Regions from separate parts of the Rummeliibacillus sp. TYF005 genome, predicted to be linked through region 1. Evidence: a T-box and tRNA genes for the amino acid it is inferred to sense, from the RefSeq annotation. Region 1 holds a T-box; the other holds one or more tRNA genes.
The links. The T-box of region 1 lies ahead of thrS (threonine--tRNA ligase). A T-box ahead of a tRNA ligase gene usually reads a tRNA of that ligase, here a tRNA-Thr.
Positions count from the first base shown of each region.

Region 2: it encodes a tRNA-Thr, which carries the amino acid that the T-box ahead of thrS (threonine--tRNA ligase) is inferred to sense. The anticodon was not compared.

Region 1 covers NZ_ML122596.1:776-10,858, reverse strand. Annotated here, with positions in the region: gene polA (DNA polymerase I) at 1-2,178, shown strand, start outside; gene mutM (bifunctional DNA-formamidopyrimidine glycosylase/DNA-(apurinic or apyrimidinic site) lyase) at 2,191-3,063, shown strand; gene coaE (dephospho-CoA kinase) at 3,078-3,674, shown strand; gene CW357_RS16670 (glyceraldehyde-3-phosphate dehydrogenase) at 3,808-4,833, shown strand; gene nrdR (transcriptional regulator NrdR) at 5,040-5,519, shown strand; gene CW357_RS16660 (DnaD domain protein) at 5,544-7,361, shown strand; gene dnaI (primosomal protein DnaI) at 7,363-8,307, shown strand; T-box leader at 8,384-8,624, shown strand; gene thrS (threonine--tRNA ligase) at 8,806-10,083, shown strand, end outside.
Region 2 covers NZ_ML122555.1:3,338-13,420, forward strand. Annotated here, with positions in the region: gene CW357_RS09040 (hypothetical protein) at 93-830, opposite strand; gene CW357_RS09045 (DUF4395 domain-containing protein) at 1,014-1,442, shown strand; tRNA gene CW357_RS09050 (tRNA-Thr) at 1,558-1,628, shown strand; gene CW357_RS09055 (TcaA NTF2-like domain-containing protein) at 1,920-2,495, shown strand; gene CW357_RS09060 (ABC transporter substrate-binding protein) at 2,568-3,668, opposite strand; gene CW357_RS09065 (ABC transporter ATP-binding protein) at 3,696-4,472, opposite strand; gene CW357_RS09070 (ABC transporter permease) at 4,477-5,298, opposite strand; gene CW357_RS09075 (hypothetical protein) at 5,504-5,890, shown strand; gene CW357_RS09080 (YpzG family protein) at 5,963-6,115, opposite strand; gene CW357_RS09085 (hypothetical protein) at 6,197-6,610, opposite strand; gene ribE (6,7-dimethyl-8-ribityllumazine synthase) at 7,411-7,878, opposite strand; gene CW357_RS09095 (bifunctional 3,4-dihydroxy-2-butanone-4-phosphate synthase/GTP cyclohydrolase II) at 7,891-9,081, opposite strand; gene ribE (riboflavin synthase) at 9,096-9,734, opposite strand; gene ribD (bifunctional diaminohydroxyphosphoribosylaminopyrimidine deaminase/5-amino-6-(5-phosphoribosylamino)uracil reductase RibD) at 9,744-10,083, opposite strand, start outside.

The DNA.
Region 1 (10,083 bases):
ACTCGTAAAGGCATGACAGATATTGAACATTATACGCCGGATCATATTAGTGAAAAATATGGACTGACACCCCACCAAATTATTGATATGAAGGGATTAATGGGTGACTCATCTGATAATATTCCTGGTGTTCCTGGCGTAGGTGAGAAAACGGCGATTAAGCTTTTAAAACAATTTCCTACTGTAGAAGAAGTTTATGCGCATCTAGAAGAAGTAAGTGGAGCAAAACTGAAAGAAAAGCTTGGAAACAACGAAGAACAAGCGAAAATGAGTAAACAACTAGCAACGATTAATCGTGAGGCTCCAATTGAAGTTAAACTGGATGATCTAAACTATGAAGGTCCTGATGTGGAAAATCTATTTGCTTTATGGCAAGAACTTTCGTTTAAATCATTAATCGAAAAAAGTGAATACGAATCCGAAGCAAAGGAAACAGCAGAGTTGAATTTTGAAATTATCGACGATCTTACTGCTGATCAATTAACTAGTCCGATGGCGATCCATCTAGAATTAGCTGACGAACACTATCATACTTGCGATAAATTTGGTGTGGCAATTGCAAATGGTGACATAGCTTACTTTGTTCCGTTTGAAAAAGTCTTGGCGTCAGGAAATCTTAAATCTTGGCTTGAAGATGATTCAAAGAAAAAATATTTATTTGATTCGAAGGCAACTCAAGCAGCATTTTTGCGTAGTGGTATTAAGTTAAAAGGAGTAGAGTTTGATCTACTACTAGCAGCCTATATTTTAAATCCCGCAATGTCATCAGATGATGTAGCTGTTGTGGCAAAAGAATTCGGTTATAGAGATGTTCAATCGAATGACGTTGTTTATGGAAAAGGAGCTAAAAAAACAGTCCCTGAACAAATAGTTATAGCAGAACATACATGTCGAAAAGCCTCAGCTGTATGGAATCTTCAAGTAAAACTTGAAGAACAGTTAAAAACCAACGAACAATATGATCTATACCGTAATCTAGAATTGCCATTAGCTACTATTCTTAGTGAAATGGAAAGTGAGGGAGTTGCAGTTGATCGCAATCGTCTCATCGAAATGGGTGCAGAACTAACCGCTAAGCTAAAAGAGATTGAAGAGAATATATATCAAATCGCAGGAGAAAAATTTAATATCAATTCACCAAAGCAACTAGGAGTTATTTTGTTTGAAAAACTTGGTCTACCTGTTATTAAAAAGACAAAAACAGGTTATTCAACGGCTGCAGATGTGTTAGAAAAACTAGCTCCAGAGCATGAAATTATTCAACATATTTTACAATATCGTCAACTTGGCAAACTACAATCTACCTATATTGAAGGGTTGTTAAAGGTCATTCATGAAGAGGATCAAAAAATCCATACACGCTATCAACAAGCGTTAACGTCAACAGGACGTTTAAGTTCAACAGATCCTAACTTACAAAACATTCCGGTTCGTCTAGAAGAAGGGCGAAAAATTCGCCAAGCATTTGTTCCTTCTCATGAAGGTTGGAAAATGTTTGCTGCCGATTATTCTCAAATCGAATTACGTGTACTTGCACATATGTCTAACGATGAAAATTTGATCAATGCTTTTAACCATGGCATGGATATTCATATGAAAACAGCAATGGATGTTTTTCATGTTGGAGAAGAAGAAGTTACATCAAATATGAGACGTACTGCCAAAGCCGTTAACTTTGGAATAGTATATGGTATTAGTGATTATGGTTTATCACAAAATTTAAATATTACCCGTAAAGAAGCTGCTGAATTTATCGAGCGCTATTTTAAAAGCTTCCCTGGCGTCCAAAATTATATGAAAAATATCGTAGAAGAGGCAAAGAAAAAAGGCTATGTAACAACAATACTAAACCGCAGACGTTACTTGCCCGATTTAAATAGTTCAAACTTCAACTTACGTAGTTTTGCAGAACGTACTGCTATGAATACACCGATTCAAGGAAGTGCAGCAGATATTATTAAAAAAGCAATGATTGATATGGCTAAAGCTTTAAAAGAGCAAAAACTTCAAGCGAAAATGTTATTACAAGTACATGATGAATTGATCTTCGAAGCACCCGAGGAAGAAATTCCTGTACTTGAAAAATTAGTACCAGAAGTTATGGCAAATGCATTTAAATTACAAGTACCATTAAAAGCTGATTATGCATCAGGTCCAACATGGTATGAAACAAAATAAAGGAGTGATCGCATGCCAGAATTACCTGAAGTTGAGGGAGTTGTGCGTGCACTTCAACCTGTCGTGACGGGGAAAATAATCCGTCGCGTTCAGGTTTCAAATACAATTTGTACCTCTATAAAAGAAGGAAAAGCATGTATTATCAAGGGGATGGACCCTGAAATTTTTTCAGACGCAATAAAAAATATGACTATTAAAGAAGTTAAACGACGTTCTAAGTACATCTATTTCTTCTTAGAGAAAGACAATATAAACTATGTACTAGTGAATCATTTAGGGATGACAGGTGCGTGGTTTCACGTACGTTCATTAGAAGAAATAACTGAAGCAAAATTTCAAAAGCACATACATATCGTGTTTACTTTTGGAGAGAAAGAATTTCTTGTATATGCTGACATACGACGATTTGGCGAACTGCGTCTACTCCATTCAATTGAGGAGTATCCACCTCTATTAGAAATAGCACCAGAGCCTTTTTCAAAAGAAGCATTGCCTTATTTTTTAGCAAAAGCAAAATTACCAAAATATGCGAACAAGGCAGTGAAAGAAGTGATTATGGATGGGCATGTAATTGCAGGCTGCGGCAACATTTATGCAACTGAATCTTTATTTCGTATGAAAATTCATCCTGCACGAAAAGTTTCAAGAATCAGTGAAAAAAGAAAGAAAGACTTATTTTATACAATTGTGGACATTTTACAAGAAAGTATTGATGCTGGTGGGTCTAGTATTTCTGATTATCGAAACATCAATGGTGAAGCAGGTGGCATGCAGGATCGATTGAAGATGTATGGAAAGAAAACGTGTCCAATATGTCATACTAATACAAAACAATTGGTAATTTCAGGACGTAATTCAGTGTACTGTCCAAATTGTCAACATTAAGGGTGAGTGAAGAAATGATTATTGGTTTAACAGGAAGTATTGCAAGTGGTAAAAGTACAGTAGCAAAAATGTTACAAGAATTAGGTTTTCCAATTGTCGATGCCGACATTGTTGCGAGAGTTGTAGTAGAACCAGGTACAGAGACATTAGATAAAATTGTAGATGTATTTGGAAAAGATATATTACTAGATAACGGCAGTTTAAATCGTGCAAAATTAGGAGATATAATTTTCCATAATCCATCAAAAAGAAAAGAATTAAATGATATTATGCATCCAGCTATTCGTCAAGAAATGTTGCGTCAAAGGGATGAATGGATTGAAAAAGGGGAAAAACATATAATAATGGATATTCCATTACTTTTTGAAAGTCGATTACAACATTTTGTGGAGAAAATTTTAGTCGTTTCTGTTTCTGAGGAAACCCAACTAGCAAGATTGATGGAAAGAAATCACTTATTAGAGGAGGAAGCAAAAGCTAGAATAGCTTCTCAATTACCTCTTTCTGTAAAAGAAAAGGGTGCTGATGCGGTCATTTATAATAATGGAAACTTAGAAAATACCCGTGCTCAACTGTTGAAAATACTGGATTTATGGGACTGCAACTGTTAAAAAGATATAAATTTCTGAAAATATAAATTTTAAAATATAGATTAAATTATGTTTTACTTTCTAATAAATGTGCTATACTATTTGTGAATAATACAAATTAAGTATAACGTAGTGAATAGGGAGGATATTATTCATGACAGTTTCGATTGCTATTAACGGATTTGGCCGTATTGGACGTATGGTATTCCGTCAAGCGATTCTACAAGATGATTTAAATATTGTTGCGGTAAATGCAAGTTATCCAGCTGAGACATTAGCTCATTTGGTTAAATATGATACATCTCATGGTAAATTTGATGGTGAAGTAAAAGCAGAAGAGGATGCGCTAATCGTAAATGGTAAGCGTGTACAACTTGTAAATGAACGTAACCCTCAAAACTTACCTTGGAAAGAAATGGACGTAGATGTTGTTATTGAAGCAACTGGTAAGTTCAATGAACGTAGTAAAGCAGCATTACATCTTGAAGCAGGTGCAAAAAAAGTAATTTTAACAGCACCAGGAAAAAATGAAGATGTCACTATTGTAATGGGCGTTAATGATGAAAAATTAGATCTTTCTAAACATGATGTTATTTCAAATGCAAGTTGTACAACAAACTGCCTTGCACCAGTTGCAAAGGTTTTAAATGATACATTTGGTATCATCAATGGTTTAATGACAACTGTTCATTCATATACAAATGACCAAAAAAATATTGATAATCCACATAAAGACTTACGTCGTGCTCGTGCATGTGCTGAATCGATCATTCCTACTTCTACAGGTGCAGCTAAAGCGTTAACACTTGTGTTACCTGAATTACAAGGTAAATTACATGGTATGGCATTACGTGTTCCTACACCTGATGTATCATTAGTCGATTTAGTAGTAGACCTGCAACGTGATGTAACTATTGAAGAAGTAAACGAAGCATTTAAAAATGCTGCTGAAGGTCCTTTAAAAGGTATTTTAGATTTCACGATGGAACCACTTGTTTCTCGTGATTACTATACAAATCCAGCTTCAGCAACTATTGATGGTCTTACAACAATGACTATTGGTGGCAATAAAGTAAAAGTTATTGCTTGGTACGATAACGAATGGGGTTACTCTGCACGTGTTGTAGACTTAACAAAAAAAGTTGTTTCTGAATTAAAACAACAAGAAGTTAACGTTTAAATTTTTTTAAATAATACTAAAATGAATGGGCTGTTCAAAAATTCAGTGGAAACTGGATTTTTGAAACAGCCTTTTTTGATAAATATGACGGATTTCGAGTTATTTTTTATGTAAAGAGGATTTTCTACTCTTTTTTTCGATTTATACCATTATTTTTTGATATAATAGATAAACTAATATGTTTTCGAAATCAGGAGAGAAAAATTATGAAATGTCCAACTTGTCAATTTAATGGAACAAAAGTCATTGATAGTCGACCAGTCGATGATAACAAAGCAATTCGTAGACGTCGTGAATGTGAATCATGTGGGTTTCGTTTTACAACTTTCGAAAAAGTAGAAGAAATGCCTCTTATTGTGATCAAAAAAGATGGATCACGTGAAGAGTTTAGCCATGAAAAAGTACTTCGTGGCCTTATTCGAGCTTGTGAAAAGCGTCCAGTATCATTAGATATTTTAGAGGATTTAGTGTTTAATATAGAGCAAGATTTACGTCGTATTGGGAATGCTGAAGTGAAAACAGAAGATGTTGGTGAAATGGTGATGGATCGCCTTTCTAAAATAGATGAGGTGTCTTATGTTCGCTTTGCCTCTGTTTATCGTCAATTTAAGGATATCAATGTCTTTATCGATGAGCTTAGAGAATTAATCGAAAAACAATCTAAAGAACGAGAAAATGATCAATAATAGAAGTTTTGGAGGGAACCGTTGGTGAATTTATATAAAGAATTGCAACCTGTTGATCGACTATCCATTCGTGTTCCATTTCCTCTATCAAGTTATGATCGAAAGTTAATCACGCTTTTGTATCAACCGCTTATTGGAGCAGAACCCATCAGTTTATATTTTTTATTATGGGCAGAGGGCGAAAATTCCGAAGATAGTACGATGTCACATTATCATTTGATGAACGCATTGAACATGCCAATAGGTAAAATCTTCGAATCACGCATTGCGCTCGAAGCGATTGGTTTACTTCGAACATGGCGCAAAGACCAACAAGAAATGCGTTCTTTTCTCTATGATGTAATGCCGCCACTCGATGCAGCTACTTTTTTTGATGATCCACTTTTATCTATGTTCTTATATAGTAAGATTGGTGAATCAGCATATAGAAATTTGCGTCAACGCTTTGTTTCAAAAGGGCTGTCTAGTTATGGCTATCAGGAAGTATCTAGAACATTTACAGATGTTTATAGACCTGTTCAGCATAATATACCGTCTGATGAAATCCACCTTACTGGAATACAAGAAAAGCCAAAAGAATTACCGTTCAACTATGAAGAATTTGATTTTCATCTTTTAAGATCTACTCTTTCTGAACAGCTTGTACCTTCATCTGTTTTAACGGCTGAAGCGAAAGCAACGATTGCGAAATTAGCGTTTCTTTACCATTTAACACCATTTGATATGCAAAAGATCATTCTTTTAGCACTTGATGATGAAATGGGATTAAGTGATTTACGTTTAAAGAAAGAAGCTGCTGATTATTATAAATTGACAGTATCGAAAGAACCGCCAACAATGCAATCTGTTATGGAAAATGTAAAACAAAAGCAAGAATTATTCACGCAAACTCCAGTGGATGATAACGATATAAACCCGATGGAACAAGAGCTGATAAAATGGTTTGAAACTTCTTCTCCTATTGATGTATTAACAGCTGTAGCAGGAGGCAAGGAACCATTTCCAAGTGATCGCCAGTTAGTCGAAGATTTGGTGATGCAATATGGTATGCCAACGCCTGTAGTCAACGTACTTATTCACTATGTCTTTTTGCGAAATCACGGTAAATTGAATCGGAAATATATAGAAACTATTGCGTCACATTGGCGTAATACTGGTGTTAAATCAGCAAGAGAAGCCATGAAATTGGCAAGAGATTTTGAAGAACAAAAGGGAATAGATTCTAAACAAGAAGATGCTTCTATAGAAACCAAGGATTACTCGAAAGAATACAAGATATTGAAAGCAGGGGCAGGTACTTTTTATCAACTTCCACAGTTTGTAGATTCTGATTTTGCCAATGCGGAAGAGTTGAAAAAAGAGTTACTAGAAATACTAAATAATGCAGAATCCCTAGAATTGTTATCGATGCTCGTCAAAGGAAAGGCACCGTTTGAAAGAGATGTTAAAGTAGTAAATGAATTTATAAAGAAATATGATATGCCTGTTCCTGTTGTAAATGTTCTTATACATTATGCTTATTATTTAAGTAATGCGAATATAAATAGTGCATTCATACAGGCAATAGCAGCCAATTGGCAAAAAAATAATATTCAAAAAGCGGAACAAGCGCTTAATTTTGCGAAGGATTATCAAATACAGAAAAACCGTAAACAATATATGCCTAAGGGGAAACAAACTGCTAAATCACAAAATGTTCCTGATTGGTATTATGAAAATAAGTTAAAGCAGCAAAAGAAAAAAGAAGTAAAACAAATAGATCATAAGCAAACAGATTATGAAAAGAAACGTCAGGAAATTATGAAGAAGTTAGGTATGAATGAAGGAGAGGTGGATTCATAGAATGGAACCAATCAACAACAGATTAACGAAAATCATGGATTCACAGTTTCAAGCTCGTTTTGATGAAATGCAAAAAGAAATCCTCGAAGATAAAGGTGTGCAAAAATTTCTTGCTGAAAACGACCAAGTCGCAAATCGTCAAATGGTCGAAAGAGGTTTAGGAAAACTTTATGAATATGTCAATCAACAACATGATTGTAGCCAATGTGAATCTGTCGCTACTTGTAAAAATGCAATAAACGGTTTTGTTCCAAAACTAACAATCATTAGAGGGAAAATCGATGTAGAATATACACCTTGTCAGACAAAAAGAATGGAAGATGCGCGTCGTAAAGCAGCATCTATGATTTCTAGTATGCATATGCCAAAGGATGTATTAAAGGCCAAAATCAGTGACTTAGATACGAGCAATGAATCTAAAAAAGCAATCCGTACGTTTGCTGAGATGTTTATTCAAAACGTTAAAAACACTGGGAACTTACCTAGAACAGGTTATTATATATATGGCAATTTTGGGGTTGGAAAATCATTTGTTCTTGGTGCAATTGCAAATGAACTTGCTTCAATGGAGATCAAGACAGTTATGGTTTATGTACCTGATTTCTTAAGTGAGTTAAAAAGTTCAATTCAAGATCAATCTCTACAAGAAAAAGTTGAATTTGTAAAGAATGCACCTGTTCTAATGTTAGATGATTTAGGCGCAGAAAATCTATCTCCGTGGACAAGAGATGAAATCATCGGAACGATATTACAATTCCGCATGAATGAAGGATTACCAGTTTTTATCACTTCTAATTACAATTATGAACAGTTAGAAGATCATTTTGCAACAACCCAAAAAGGCGAAGTAGATGTTATGAAAGCAGCGAGAATTATGGAACGTATTAGAGCATTAACAACAGATTTTGAAATGGTCGGCGAAAATAGAAGGTTGTATCACGATTAGTTTTGCTGAAGATGACCTAAATTGGCGCTTGATTTTAAAATCATTTCAGTATATAATTTCAACCATAATCTAAATATGAAATGCTTTGATAAGGACAACAATTTTCTGCACGACTCAAAGAGAGGGAAGCCATGGCTGAAAGCTTCTTAGTAACGACACAAAATTTACCGCCTTGGAGCAGCGACAGTGAAGTATAAGTAATTGTCGACGGTTGCGGCCCGTTAGCCGAACTAGAGCTTCATCTATGCAAAAATGTATCGTAATCTTTGCTTAGAAGGAAGAAGGGTGGAACCACGAGTATAAATCTCGTCCCTTTGTGGACGGGATTTTTTTGTGTAGAATCGATGTTTTCACAGCTAAACGAGTCATTCACCTTCTCGGTTAAAAGCAAAAAGACGCTTTCAATTTGAAGGTTCCAGTGCTTGTAGTAGCTAAACGAGCGCCTTCAGCACTTATTTGTGGCCCAGGGCTCTAGAATACAAAAAAGGAGAGATTATTATGGCAGACATGATCAAATTAACATTCCCAGATGGCTCAGTGAAAGAATTTGAAAAAGGAATCACTACTGATGCTGTAGCATTATCAATTAGTCCAGGGTTACGTAAAAAAGCAATCGTCGGTAAATTTAACGACGTATTAGTTGATACAAAAACACCTCTTGAAGAAGATGGTTCAATCTCTATCATTACACCTGCTGATAAAGAAGCACTTGAAGTAATGCGTCATTCTACAGCTCATCTTTTAGCCCAAGCTGTAAAACGCTTATTCCCAGGGGTAAAACTTGGAGTAGGTCCAGTTATTGATGATGGTTTCTATTACGACATCGATTCTCCTGAACCAATTACTTCAGATGATTTCCCACGTATCGAAAAAGAAATGAAAAAAATCATTGCTGAAAACATTGAAATCGTCCGTCACGATGTCTCTCGTGCAGAAGCGAAAAAACGCTTTGAAGAAATTGATGATGAATACAAATTAGAACTTCTTGAAGCTATTCCAGAAGATGAACAAGTGTCAATCTATGAACAAGGCGATTTCTTTGACCTTTGCCGTGGGGTACACGTACCTTCAACAGGTAAAATTAAAGAATTTAAACTATTATCAATTGCAGGAGCTTATTGGAGAGGAAACTCTGATAACAAAATGCTTCAACGTATCTACGGTACAGCATTCTTTACAAAAGATGAATTAAAAGCACATCTTCAAATGCTTGAAGAAGCAAAAGAACGTGATCATCGTAAAATTGGTAAAGAACTTGAATTATTTACAACAAGCAAATTAGTTGGACAAGGTTTACCATTATGGTTGCCAAATGGTGCTACTATTCGTCGTACAATTGAACGTTATATTGTGGATAAAGAAGTATCTCTTGGTTACAAACATGTGTATACTCCAGTACTAGGTTCTAAAGAACTTTATGTAACTTCAGGTCACTGGGATCACTACCAAGATGATATGTTCCCACCAATGGAAATGGATAACGAAACTTTAGTTCTTCGCCCTATGAACTGCCCACACCATATGATGGTATATAAATCAGCAATGCGTTCATATCGTGATCTTCCATTCCGCGTGGCAGAACTTGGTACAATGCACCGTTATGAAATGAGTGGTGCAGTATCTGGACTACAACGTGTACGCGGCATGACTTTAAATGATGCTCACTTATTCGTACGTCCAGATCAAATCAAAGAAGAATTCAAAAAAGTAGTTGAACTAATCCTATCTGTTTATAAAGATTTTGACTTAAACGACTACGAATTCAGACTTTCTTAT
Region 2 (10,083 bases), on a different contig from region 1:
AATTTAAACGTTATTGTATAGCGGATATTTGGTATCCAGAAGAAGGGATTACCTGTGAACTATCTAACTATGGGCCCCTTAAAAGCTAATTATTACAAGTCAATCTCTATATAATCATTATTATTAGTTACATTTGCATCTTGATACCACAATTGCCCTTCATAGTAATAATAGAATCGTAAAGTTGTACCATCATCATACCATGTTGGCGAACCGTTAACTTCATATAGAATAAACGTTTCTTTTTTGGGCTTTATAGTAATTGACTTTGGATAAATAATTCTTTCGTCATCCGTTAAACTTATTAGTGTTAATGTTCTATCATAATCAAGAAAATCTCTATCAAATAAATCCCCATAATTTTGAATATAGATACTCTTGCTACTCTTATTTTTTACGGCAATTACTACATAACTTTTGTTACTATCAGTTTCATCATCCATAAAGGTGTATACATTAGGGTAAGTAGCAAACTTTGTTTTAATTGTTACAGTTTTCGAATATGCACTATAAGTTGTTTTACCATTCTTCTTAACATAACTCTTTACGCGATAATAATGTTTGGCATTGGCTTTTAAATTGTAATGTGTATAAGAATTTTTGGAAGTCGTTTTAATCTTCTTGTACTTATTATTCGCTGCTCTATGATACACTACATAACCATTAACACCTTTAACTTTTTTCCATGTTAAAGAAGTCGAGTATGCTCTTGATGAAGTATTAAATGACGTAGGTGCTTTAATCGTTTTCGCATGAACATCATTTCCGCCAAACGTTAAAGATGTGATTAAAAGAAATAATAATGATACAAAAGTAAATATTTTCTTCATGACATTCCCCATTTCTATAAGAATATGAAGTTATAATATGCTAAGCACATTTGGAATAATAAGTATAAAATTCAAAATACTAAATAAGATCTTTTAAATTTGAATTTTTCAACAAAAACACTTTTGTTTTTTCTGATAATGGAGTAATATTTAATTAATCTTATATGAAAGGTTGGTTTTTATATGCAAAAACCTGCATTTATCCCAAGACCTTTAGTACGTGTCAATCAATGGATCATTTTATTAAGCACTATTGCAACATGGATTTTTCAACAGCCATTAATTTTATTAATACCTTTGGTTGCAAATTTACTTGGCCTATTATTTAATTTCAATCCATTTATGAAGTTCGCTCGTTTATTTTTAAAGAAAAAGCCATCAGAATATATTCCAGAAGATGTAGTTCAACAAAAATTCAATTCATGCATTGCTATCACATGTTTATTGTTTGGCTTTATTGGGTTCGAGCTTGATAAATCTGTAATAGGCTATATATTCACAATTATGGTTACAGCGGCTTCAGGAATCGCTATTTTAGGTTTCTGTATTGGTTGCTTTATCTTTTTCCAACTTAAACAACTACGCTATAAACTAAAGAAATCACATGCATAAAATCAACTGACTCATTTTTAATATATTGGTAAAATTTTTTCTTAGAAACCCTAGCATGTTTCCCTGAAAAGTGCTACAATATATTTTGTTGTTGATAAACAACTTATCAGTTGTTGCCGATTTAGTTTAATGGTAGAACGGTGGTCTCGTAATCCATTGATAAGAGTTCGATTCTCTTAGTCGGCATATTTTTTATAACGTGTAAATCCCTTATAAATGTTGATAATACAACTTTTATAAGGGATTTTTTTGGTAAATTATGTTATTACCTTTTAATTAAACAATTTATTGTAATAATATATTCGAAATCCTACTCAAATTACTAAGAGTTTTGATCTCACCTTATTTTAAGGGTCAAATTTATACTTTTATGAACATTTGTATTAAATAATTATTCGACAGAGAAATTATAGAGTACCAAGTTTTCCAAAAATAAGTTATGATTATATAAAATAGCCTGTGAAAGAAGGACTTGATATGAAAAACTGGAAGATTTTATGCATCACTTGTTTAACAGCTTCTCTACTTTTCGCATGTTCAAATACTGAAGATAAAACAGGTGATTCAAAGAAAACCGAAGCCTTTACTACTGAAACAGCAAAAAATACCGATGCCAATTTACCAGAAACAACAGATAGCACAGTTACAATCGCTGGACAAAAAATGACAGATACCGAACAACAAAAAATAACTGATTTTATCGAAAAATATCCAGTTGAGTATTCAAATGCAATCGAAACAGGTGACTTCACTACTTTAGCTAATGAATATATTATGCATGAAACGAAACTATATGAACATCTTTTAAATGAAGTTGAACAGCAACATAAAGATGGCACTACTCAAAAAATAAATAAAATAGAAATTTCTAAGATTAACCGTCTTTCAGATACAGATTTTACTGTCGATACGAAAGAAACAATTGAAGAAACTAAAAATGGCAAGAACAAATCTATTTTACGTGTTCGTCAATACAAGCTCTACTATGACTATGTAGAAGGCGATGATTCAAATAGTTTCTTTAAAATAATGTATATTCAAGATTTAAAATAAACAAATATATCATAATGGCGACATAAAATAGGCACCTATCTACAAGTATTTTGTAGAGGTGCCTATCTCAATTTATTGATAGTTTCCTAAGATTTTTACTGCTTGATTAGTAATTGAAGTATCAATGGCTTTATCAAAGTCAAACTCTCCAACTGTTGCGCCATTCTTTTTGTACATTTCATATTGGTTACGAATATCATCTTCTCGCATTTTACCATCCGGATCTAAACCTGTTACATAAACTTTATCCCATAATGCAGGATCTTTTAATGCAGTGTACTTCGTCATTATATTGATAATCTCCGCTTTCTCTATATCCTTTGTAAAAGCATCATTATAATCACGTACACCTTTTAGATAAGCAAGCATAAAACGTAAAGATATATCCTTTTCATCTTTCATAAACTTAGGTGATGCTAAAACTAAAGCGATTTGTGAATCTGGTGCAAAATCGGTTGCGTCACCAAAGCGAGTTAATATTCCTTTACTTACACCCTGTGCTATTAGAGGTTCAATACTAAGTGCAGCATCAATTGAACCATTTTCTAATGCACCAAGCATACTACCAAAATCGGACATAACTACAGTTTTTACATCTTTTTCTGTTAATCCAGCATGCTCTAGCATTAAAGCATAGATATAGCCATCAATTGAATTTCTTGAAGAAATAGCAATCTTCTTCCCTTTAAAGTCTGGGTAATCTTTAATAACATTTTTCATCTTATTACCGATGACAAATGTAAAATAAGATTTTCCTGGCATATTATGTCCTTTATCTCCTACTATTTTAACATCGATCCCTTGTGCAATTGCATTAAAAAATGATGCAGTAGAAATGCCACCCGCTATATCAACTTCCCCTGCTGCTAGTGCTGGCAGCATATCATCGCTATTGGCAAATTGTGCAAATTCGACTTCTATATTGTAATCGTCAAAATAGCCTTTTTCATTTGCAATATAAAATCCTGCACCTGAAGCTGCTCCGTCTTCAGCAACAACGACTTTTGTTCTCTTTTTTAACGGTGCAAGATCACCTGATTTATTTTCTTTACTTACTGCATTATCGACTTTACCGTTGTCTGTTTTGTTTGTACTTTTTTCTGAACATCCTGCTATGACCATCGCTAGTAACAGCAATGGTATCACAAGCCCCCGTTTCAACCATTTCCCCATTGAAATCCCCCTTTCCTTAAAACAAACTTACTTTCTAGATTTTTGTACTTCTTCGTGCAAATGATTTAATATCTCTATAAAATTCTTTGTTGTTTGCTGATGTGAACGGATTTTTTCGATATTTCTTGGTCTAGGTATATCATTTTTAATTTCTTTAATAATTTTCCCAGGTTGGGCACTCATTAGTAAGATACGATCACTTAACAGTAGCGCCTCATCAATACTATGTGTGATAAACAATACCGTTTTCTTAGTTTCTTCCCATATTGAAAGTAATTCCTCTTGTAAGATGAACTTATTCTGCTCATCAAGTGCTGCAAAAGGTTCATCCATCAGCAATATTTCTGGATCATTGGCAAAAGCACGAGCAATGCTTACTCGTTGTTTCATACCACCCGATAATTCTTTTGGAAATAGTTTAGAAAACTTTTCAAGGCCTACTTTTTTAATATAGTAATCTGTTCTCTCTTTGATCACACTTTTTGGTAAATGCCTCATTTTCAAACCAAAAGCAACGTTTTCTTCAACTGTTAACCAAGGAATAATCCCTCTTTCTTGAAACACCATTGACTGAAGAGGTCTATCTTCCTTGCCTAGTTTAATCTCAAAATCTCCAACACTCGTTGTTTCTAACCCCGCCAAAATTCTTAATAGAGTTGTTTTACCACAGCCGCTTGGACCTACTAAGCAAACAAACTCTCCTTCAAAAATCTCCATTGAAATATCTTCTAATGCCGTAACACTATTATTTTTTTTAAAAAATACTTTAGTTAAGTTATTAATCGATATTTTCGTATTCTCCAATACCTCACCTCCAAGGAAGAATCTTCTTCTGCAGATATCGTAGAATTAGTGAGAATAAATAACCGAAAAACGAGATGAGTATTAGCCCTACAAACATTTCTTTCAATAAAAATGCTTTGTAAGAGGTCCAGATTAAATAACCGATTCCTGAAGTTGCACCCATCATTTCTGCAGCTACTATTGTTAAAAGAGCTATTGCCTGACCCATTTGAATCCCTTCCATCATAACTGGTAGTGAACCTGGAAGTGCGATTTTAAAGAAAAAGTCTTTTGAATTTGCTCCGTAATTTTTGGCTACATCTAAATATATTGAGTCTATATTGATAACTCCAGCAGTCGTATTAATAACTACAGGGAAAAACACACTTCCTGCGATTGTAACGATTTTAGAAAAATCTCCAATTCCAAATAAAATAATGATAATTGGTAGCAATGCTAATGTAGGAATTGGCATAAGAGCCATTACAATTGGTGATACAAAATGTCGAATTGGTGAATATAACCCCATCAACAGTCCAATCACGATACCAGGAATTACACCAAGTAAAAATCCAGCAAAAATCCGATAAAGTGATACCCCTATGTGATGGAATAATTCCCCACTTACGGACATGTTATAAAATGTGTATATAATATCAGTTGGCGGAGGGAAGAAACGTACATCAATAAGATTTGTTCTGGATAAAAATTCCCACAAAATTAAGAGAAAAATGGGTGAAGCGATCGTTAAGGTCTGCTTCCATCGTTCATTAAGTCGTCTTTTCTTCCATTCCTGTTGTTCAACTTCGACAGGATCATGGGTTAGAGCTCTTTTTTCTTCTTTCATCCTTCACCACCTCTTCTATAAAATGATATGTATTTGACTCCCAAAGTGTGTCGACTGCCTATTGATATAAATACAATATTTTAAAGAAAAAATGACTGACACAAAAAAGACAAGCAGATATTTTATTTACTTTACAAATAGTCAATAAGTAATGTTATAATTAATAAAAACAAGTACTATTATCATGTGATTAGAGGGTTTATTTATGAAAATAGATAGAGATATTGTATATTTAGAAAAATTTATAGCAAATAATGATTTTCCATCAGCTCGAAAAATTGTCGAACAAAACTTAGATAAATTTACTAAGCCAAGAATACGTTCACAATTATCTTTAGACGCACTAACTTTTTTAAACTGCATCATTCAAATAAATGATGGAAAAAATAAAAACATATACTCAAGAGAAACACAACTTATTATTAGACATATAAACAATCTGGCTTATGAATGTAAATTAAGTGAGCTTAAATGTTATGTATATTTACAAAAGGATTTATTGTCAGAACCTGAAATTTACAATTCTTTAAGCGAAGATGCTAAAGTATTTATTCCAAAACCTAAAAACTTAGAAAATGATGTTGTTATTTAAAAAGAAGTCCCAAAGCTATTGGCCTTGGGACTTCTTTTTTTGATTTGCACTTATCCTACACAATGATTAAAACTAGAATTGACGAGCTTTCGCTTGACTCCTCAAGATTTGGTTTCGAAGTGTTATCTTCGTTTCTCCCTTAACTTGAGATTTTGAATGTTTTATTCTAGTCCAGAGTTGATGAACCTTTTGAGACTTTGGATCTAAGTGGTCCGGTTTCCCCATAATGTTCTTCCCTCCTAATCATGTTGGATTTCATAGTGAAATCTTTTTTAGTATGGCTCTTACTTTTCAGTTTATGCCTAATTAGAAATTCACACTATCCGTTAGTACATATCCAAAAACGATTCCAGCAATTATAGTGAACATAATTGTAGTATCACCTAATGCTAAAATTTGATTTGTAAATACTAACTTATCACCGAAGCTCGAATAACTCAAATAAGGTAGTAGTAAAAAATACAAAGCTGGTAATGCAATAACGATTAATTTTATCCAATCCATGCGCCATTTCTTTTTGCCTTTTTTCTCCTTAAGAAATTTAGGTAATCGTAATAAAATCCCTACGAAAATCGGAAAAATTAGGTTAAATATCATTATTTGTTTATTATCAAAAGAAATTTCTGCTTCTTTTCCCAAATATACACGAAATCGTAAAGCCATATAAATTGAAAAAGCTATTATAATAACCCAAGTGACATAATCCAAAAAGCGTTTCAAACTAAACCTCCTCCAATTACATCATTACTATTAAAATTTCGCCTAAAGTGAAATTTTTCCTTTAAATAATTTATCGTAAATGTCGGAAATTATTATGTATAACTATAAATAGAAAAACGAAAGTAATTTTAAATGAAAATGAAAAACCCGGAAAATTAATTCCGGGTCTGATTTCACTTTATCCTTCATATCGATTAAATGTTATTTTAGCTTTGCATATATCTAAGACTCCTGCACGAAGCATTCACCTTGGACCTAACTTTTTAAAGCAGCTCACAGTAGAAGAATATTATTGAGAATTAAGAACTAAAGTTCTACTTACTCTTTAACCATTCAACATCCTGATCATAAAAGATGTTATCCTTTATGACGATTAAAACGTTAAGCTTTCGCTTTAAACTCAAACCTGATCCACGGGACTTCACTCTCCGTTTCATTAGAAATGAGATATTAACTTTTTAATCTCGCCCAGAGTTATGAACTCTCTGAGTAATTATCGCTTTTTTGGCGGATCACCCATCGAATTCTCCCTCCCAATCATGTTAGATTTACGAATCCTTCATGATGTTTAAAAAAGTCTTGCAATCGCTAAATTACTCAGACCTGATCCACGGGACTTCACTCCGTTTCATTAGATTGAGAATGTTTAACGCTTTAATCTACTATGAGCTATAGTGCTCACCTGGACTTGGTTCACCCATCGGTTAACCCCTCCTGTTTATGAAAGGATTTGTTAAGTGAAATCTTTTATAGTATAGCTCGTACCGTTTCTTTTATACACTAAATTAAAAATTTTTATATTAATCGAACATGTGATTTAAATTAGCCATTTCAATTGCAGATACGGCAGCATCATAACCTTTATTTCCTGATTTTGTGCCAGATCGTTCGATGGCTTGTTCAATATTTTCTGTAGTAACGATGCCGAACATGACTGGTACGCCAGATGTTAAACCTACATTTGCAATACCTTTTGCCGCTTCGTTACAAACATAATCATAATGAGATGTTGCACCTCGAATCACTGTACCTAAACCTATAATGGCATCGTATTTTTTTGTCTCCGCCATTTTTTTTGCGATAAATGGCACCTCAAATGCTCCAGGAACCCATGCAACATCAATATCTTCCTCATCTACACCATGACGCTTTAAGCCATCCATTGCTCCTGACAATAGTTTTCCAGTTAAAAATTCATTGAATCTTCCAACGACAATACCAATTTTCAAACCTGTTCCGATTAATTGTGCTTCAAATGTTTTTCCCATTTCCATTCACTCCTATGCTAAGATATGTCTCATTTTTTCTTTTTTTGTGTGCAAATATTTTTCATTTTCTGGTTCAGCTTCAATTTCTACAGGTACTCGTTCGACAACTTGAATACCATACTTCGTTATTCCTTCGATTTTGGCAGGATTATTGGTCATTAAACGAATTTTTTCAATTCCCAAATCCCGCAACATTTGTGCACTTATGCTATAATCCCGCATTTCTGCAGGAAATCCAAGATGAATGTTGGCTTCTACAGTATCGAAACCTTGTTCTTGCAATTCATAGGCTTTTAATTTGTTTAGAAGGCCAATCCCTCTTCCTTCTTGACGCATATATAGCACAATTCCATTGCCAGCTTCTTCTATTATTTCTAGTGATTTTTGTAATTGTGGTCCACAATCACAGCGTTTTGAATGAAAAACATCACCAGTCAAACATTCCGAATGAATTCGAACAAGTGGTGCTTCTTCGTTTTGAGGTTTTCCCTTAATAATTGCAACATGTTCTTTATCATTTAATTGATTTGAATAACCAATCATTTGAAATTCTCCAAATGATGTTGGTAGTTTAACGGAAGCCACCCTTTCAACAATTGTTTCTGTTTCCTTTCGGTAACGTATTAAATCAGCAATAGTAACAAAGGTTAAGTTATGTTCCTTTGCAATTTCATATAATTGTGGAACTCTTGCCATTTTGCCGTTATCTAACATGATTTCACAAATAACTCCCGCTGGTTCCGAACCACAAAGTTTTGCAAAATCTACTGCAGCTTCTGTATGACCTTGTCTCTCAAAGACACCGTTTTCCTTTGCAATTAATGGAAATACATGTCCAGGTCGACGGAAATCTGCTCCAATTGATTTGCGATTAATCAATTGGAGAATTGTTTCAGATCGTTCATATGCACTTATTCCTGTCTCAGTCGTCTTGTAGTCAACGCTGACAGTAAATGCAGTTTGGTGATTATCCGTATTATTTTCGACCATCGGATTCAATTCAAGTTGTGTTGCTAGTTTTTTAGACATTGGTGTACAAATTAGACCGCGACCATATTTGGCCATAAAATTAATGTTTTCTGGTGTAGCAAATTCAGCTAATACAAGAAAATCGCCTTCGTTCTCACGATTTTCATCATCCACCACAATGATTATTTTCCCTCTTTTTAAGTCTTCTATTGCTTCCTTGATTGTATTAAACATTTACTTTCACCCCTTTAAAATCCATTTTCTTTTAAGAAATCTAATGTAATACTTGATTTTTCATCTTTTCTTTCTAAATGATGGATTATATATTTGCCGAGTAAATCATTTTCAATATTGACAACTTCTTGTTCTTTTTTTATTCCTAATATCGTTTGATCAAATGTATGTGGAATTAACGAAACCGTTATTTGTGTTGGTTTTACATCGAAAATAGTTAAGCTAATACCATCAATCGCGATAGAACCTTTCATCATACAAAATTTACTTAGCTCTTTACTAATTCCTATATCTACATAAACTGCATTCGCCAATTTTCTTTTTCTCAGTATTATACCGGTACCGTCTACGTGACCTGACACAAAATGTCCGCCAAATCTGCCATTTGCGGGCATCGCTCTTTCTAAGTTAACGACTTGGCCCGTTTGTAAAGCGTGAATATTTGTAGCTTTAACAGTCTCAGGCATAACATCTACAGTAAATTGTTTAGTTGAAAAAGAAATAACTGTTAAGCAGACACCATTGATTGCGATACTGTCTCCTAAATGTATATCTTCTATAACCTTTTTCGATTCAATCGTTAACTGCATACTTTTTGGTTCATTTTTTATTGTTTTTATTACCCCTAATTCTTCAACAATTCCAGTAAACATATAACAACCTCATTTCGGTACAGAAGTAATTTTGATATCTTTACCAATCATTTCAACGTTTTTAAATTTAAGCGGATATGCATCTTTTATATGATGAATATTTAAATCTCCGATCATATTAACAGCATTATTTCTACCAATGATCTTGGGTGCAATGTATGTGATTAGTTGATTGACATATCCTGATTTTAAGAAACTTGCATTTACCTTGCTGCCCCCCTCAACATAAAGCTTCATAATATTACGTTTGCCAAGTTCTTTTAATACTTCTTTTATAGAAATAGTTGGTTTTTCAATTTGAATAATCTCAACATGTTCTTGTGAGAAGCTTTTGACCTTTTCCTCCGAT